One region of the Photobacterium nomapromontoriensis genome, then DNA from elsewhere that is predicted to be linked to it. Evidence: predicted binding sites of a transcription regulator. Region 1 holds the regulator's gene; the other holds the start of a gene.
The links. Region 1 encodes CRP, which controls carbon source genes, mostly activating them, when cyclic AMP is high. Its sites were predicted from a motif close to TGTGANNNNNNTCACA; they were not measured.

Region 1 (2,213 bases):
TGAACTGTTGGTCGGCCAGTTTAGCTCGCTGTTTCAGCAGACGGTACGAGACTTGATTGAGCAGGTGCCGGAGTCGGCCATGCGTGATCCGACCTTTCTTTATGGTGGGCGATTATGGAGTCTGGATTACGCAACCTATGAGCTGTTGTATGCTGAAAGCGAGTATGCAGGCTGGCTTGCTGCACATGGATTTGGTGCCAATCATTTTACTGTTAGTATTAATCATTTAGAGCAGTTTACAGAAGTGGCCGAGGTGAACCATCTGCTGCTCCACAATGGTTTTACTATCAATGAGTCTGGTGGCGCTGTAAAAGGTAGCCCCACAGTAATGCTGGAGCAATCGTCAACAATGGCCGATCATGTCAAGGTCGGGTTTAGTGATGGCGTTTACGTGGTCCCTGGGGGCTTTTATGAATTTGCCAAACGTTACCCAACAACAGTTGACGGTGAGCTTTATCGTGGGTTTGTTGAGGCTTCTGCCGATAAAATTTTTGAAAGTACCAATAAATAGCGAGCCGAAGTTGTGTGAAAACTGCCTAGCCGTTAAGGCCGTCCAGTAGTGGTATATCAAGGTTTTGCCCGAGTGTGCCGTGCCTGACCGTTTCTTGTTGTTCAAGGTAATGGCGGCTGCCGCTAAATCCTGTCATTTCGACCGTTGAGGGGAGTGGCGCGATGATCACAGAGCCGAAAGGGGCACGATGAGGGGAGAAGCGCTCGATATCCATATCGGTGATTTCCTGTTGTCAATGTCAGTGTATAGTCCATATGCACAATGTAGCATTGGGCATTGAGAATACAAGCGGAAAAACAGTGAGGAAGTCGAGAATTTGAAGGTGAAAGTATACTTTTGTCACATAAGCAAAAAGCCGCATATTTGAAATGTCCAATTTAAAGGGGGTCACTTCAATTGCGGCTTTTTGTTTTTCGTGGTGATGGTTAGCTTAGCGCGTACCGTACACGACGATTGTTTTACCGTGGGCAGAAATGAGATTCTGCTCTTCCAGCATTTTCAGGATGCGACCCACAGTTTCACGAGAACAACCCACGATCTGGCCGATCTCTTGTCGTGTGATTTTGATCTGCATACCATCTGGGTGCGTCATTGCATCAGGCTGTTTAGCCAAATTCAATAATGTCTGGGCGATACGGCCAGTCACATCGAGGAATGCAAGATCTCCAACTTTCTGGCTAGTCACCTGAAGGCGGTTGGCCATCTGAGCAGAAAGACGCATCAAGATATCTGGATTAACCTGAATTAGCTGACGGAATTTCTTAAATGAAATTTCAGCCACTTCGCAAGGTGTTTTCGCTCGAACCCAAGCAGTACGCTCTTGGTCTTCTTCGAAAAGACCTAGCTCACCGATGAAGTCACCTTGGTTGAGGTAAGACAGGATCATCTCCTTGCCTTCTTCATCCTTGATCAGGACAGCAACAGAACCTTTAACAATGTAGTAAAGCGTTTCCGCTTTTTCACCCGCATGAATTAACGTACTCTTTGACGGGTATTTATGAATGTGGCAATGGGAAAGAAACCACTCAAGAGTTGGATCTGTTTGAGGTTTACCTGGAACCATATTACTAACTTCCTCTGCTGCGTTTGTTGCCCAACAACGACGTCCCTATAAGATAAGTTTGAGGCTGGGCCTAACAATAATGTAGTTCGCCGTTTAGGATATTCAGTCAACCGCTGGGCTGCAAGCTCACGTGAATAATTACATCAGAGTTTATCTTTTTTCGGGACGTTTTTCTTGATATTGATCTATCTGAAATGGCCATTTTTTACTCATAAGTGTGCACATGATCACACAGTTGTTAGATAGTACGAAATTACCTCAAAAGTTGTAAGGAGAAAGCAATGCAATCACGCGTGAAATGGGTCGAAGGCATGACCTTCCTTGGGCAGTCAAATTCGGGACACAGTGTCGTTATGGATGGAAATGGCGGCCAAAAAGCGCCGAGTCCGATGGAATTGGTATTAATGGCGGCGGGCGGCTGCAGCTCGGTGGATGTGGTGGATGGTCTGAAATCTGCCGGGCAGAAAATTACCGCTTGTGAGGCACAGATCAGTTCGGTTCGCCGCGAGCAGGCGCCCCGTATTTTTACCTCAGCGAATTTGCATTTTGTGGTGACAGGCGTTGATTTGGATGCATCAGTCGTGGCAAAGACGGTGTCTGATTCATTGCAAAAGTACTGTTCGGTGTGCTTGATGCTGG
Region 2 (2,213 bases), on a different contig from region 1:
GGCCGATGTTTTCCATGATACCGCCCTGATGCTCTTCCATCACGTCGATAGTTACTGTTTCAAACGGTTCCATTAGCTTGCCGTCTTCTTCTTTCAGAATTACTTCTGGACGAGATACTGCTAGCTCGAAACCTTCACGACGCATGTTTTCGATCAGGATAGACAGGTGAAGTTCACCACGGCCTGATACGCGGAATTTATCTGGGTCTTCAGTTTCTTCAACGCGTAGTGCTACGTTGTGAACCAATTCTTTCTGCAGACGCTCAAGGATGTTACGTGAAGTTACGTACTTACCTTCTTTACCTGCGAACGGCGAGGTGTTTACCTGGAACGTCATCGTTACTGTTGGTTCATCAACAGATAGCGGAGTTAACGGATCTGGGTTGTTCACATCACAGATAGTGTCAGAGATCTTAAGCTCGCCAAGACCAGTGATAGCAATGATGTCACCAGCGGTTGCTTTCTCGATATCGTGACGCTCAAGGCCTAGATAACCTAGAACTGTGCCCACTTTACCGTTACGTTTCTTACCGTCAGCACCAACAACACAAACCTGCTGGTTTGGTACGACTGAACCACGTGTTACGCGCGCAACACCGATAACACCTACGTAAGAGCTGTAGTCAAGCTGAGAGATTTGCATCTGTAGCGGACCATCAACGTCAACGTTTGGCGCATCAACGTTATCAACGATAGCTTGGAACAACGGTTCCATGTTCTCGCCAATTTCGCCTTCTTCTAGGGTTGCCCAGCCGTTCAGTGCTGATGCGTAAACCACTTTAAAGTCTAGCTGTTCGTCAGATGCACCTAGGTTGTCGAATAGGTCAAAGATTTGATCCATTACCCACTCAGGACGCGCACCAGGACGGTCAATTTTGTTGATTACAACGATTGGCTTCAGGCCGTGAGCAAACGCTTTCTGTGTAACGAAACGCGTTTGAGGCATTGGGCCGTCAACGGCGTCAACGATAAGAAGCACAGAGTCAACCATTGACATGATACGCTCAACTTCACCACCGAAATCGGCGTGTCCTGGGGTATCTACGATGTTGATACGGTAGTCATTCCAGTTAATCGCTGTGTTCTTAGCAAGAATGGTAATACCACGCTCTTTTTCGATGTCGTTGGAATCCATTACGCGTTCTTCAACTTCACCGCGAGACTCTAACGTGCCAGACTGCTGAAGCAGTTTGTCAACCAAGGTAGTTTTACCGTGGTCAACGTGCGCAATAATTGCGATATTTCTTAATTTGTCGATCTGTTGATTAGACATGGATTCACATTCACTCAGAACATGCAGCGGCCGGATGGCGCCACTTGGTTAAAAAAACGGCTCATAATCTAACAGATTTTACGCTAAAACCCACGTAATATGTGATTTATATCACCGCCTTTTTTATTCATCCTGCTTAGACTCTGTTTTTCCACTTCTTTCAGACAAAAAAACACCCTATAAAGCCACATCCTAGTTACTTATTATTTACCTTGCTGATTGACAATATTCAACACGGGCTAATAGTAGATGCGCACACCGTCAGGGTGAAGTCATACCTGGCGCACCAATATGGTGCAATATATCCCCATATTAGTGCAGAGAATGGAATTTCATCGGCCCGCAGCACCACAAATGCGCTGCTTTAGGGCTTTTAAAAGTTGGCACGGTTATCGCATACCTATATTGCAATAGAGCACAACACTGCTCACAATAAATTTGTTGCGGCCGCTGCCCAATCTAACACCGGAGGTTACTCAAGATGTCAGTTGAAAACGTACTAGCGCTGATCCAGGAAAACGAAGTGAAGTTTGTTGACCTACGCTTTACCGATACCAAAGGTAAAGAACAGCATATCTCTATCCCATCTCACCAAATCGATGCTGACTTCTTTGAAGACGGTAAGATGTTCGATGGTTCATCTGTTGCTGGCTGGAAGGGCATCAACGAATCAGACATGGTCATGATGCCAGATGCAGCAAGTGCGGTACTTGACCCATTCACTGAAGACGCAACACTGAACATCCGCTGTGACATCCTCGAGCCAGCCACCATGCAAGGTTACGATCGAGACCCACGCTCTATTGCTAAGCGCGCTGAAGATTTTATGCGTGCAACTGGCGTTGCTGACACGGTATTAGTGGGTCCTGAGCCAGAGTTCTTCCTGTTTGATGACGTTAAGTTCAACACTGACATGTCAGGTTCTTTCTTCAAAATCGAT

Region 2: typA (translational GTPase TypA) is a predicted target of CRP. The motif match lies at 1,374-1,389, and genes of this name have one in related genera.

The regions. Positions count from the first base shown of each region.
Region 1 covers NZ_JAKJSL010000021.1:157,967-160,179, forward strand. The annotation lists gene L4D12_RS07740 (DUF1338 domain-containing protein) at 1-511, shown strand, start outside; gene L4D12_RS07745 (hypothetical protein) at 537-725, opposite strand; gene crp (cAMP-activated global transcriptional regulator CRP) at 942-1,574, opposite strand; gene L4D12_RS07755 (OsmC family protein) at 1,856-2,213, shown strand, end outside.
Region 2 covers NZ_JAKJSL010000033.1:31,746-33,958, forward strand. The annotation lists gene typA (translational GTPase TypA) at 1-1,273, opposite strand, end outside; gene glnA (glutamate--ammonia ligase) at 1,755-2,213, shown strand, end outside.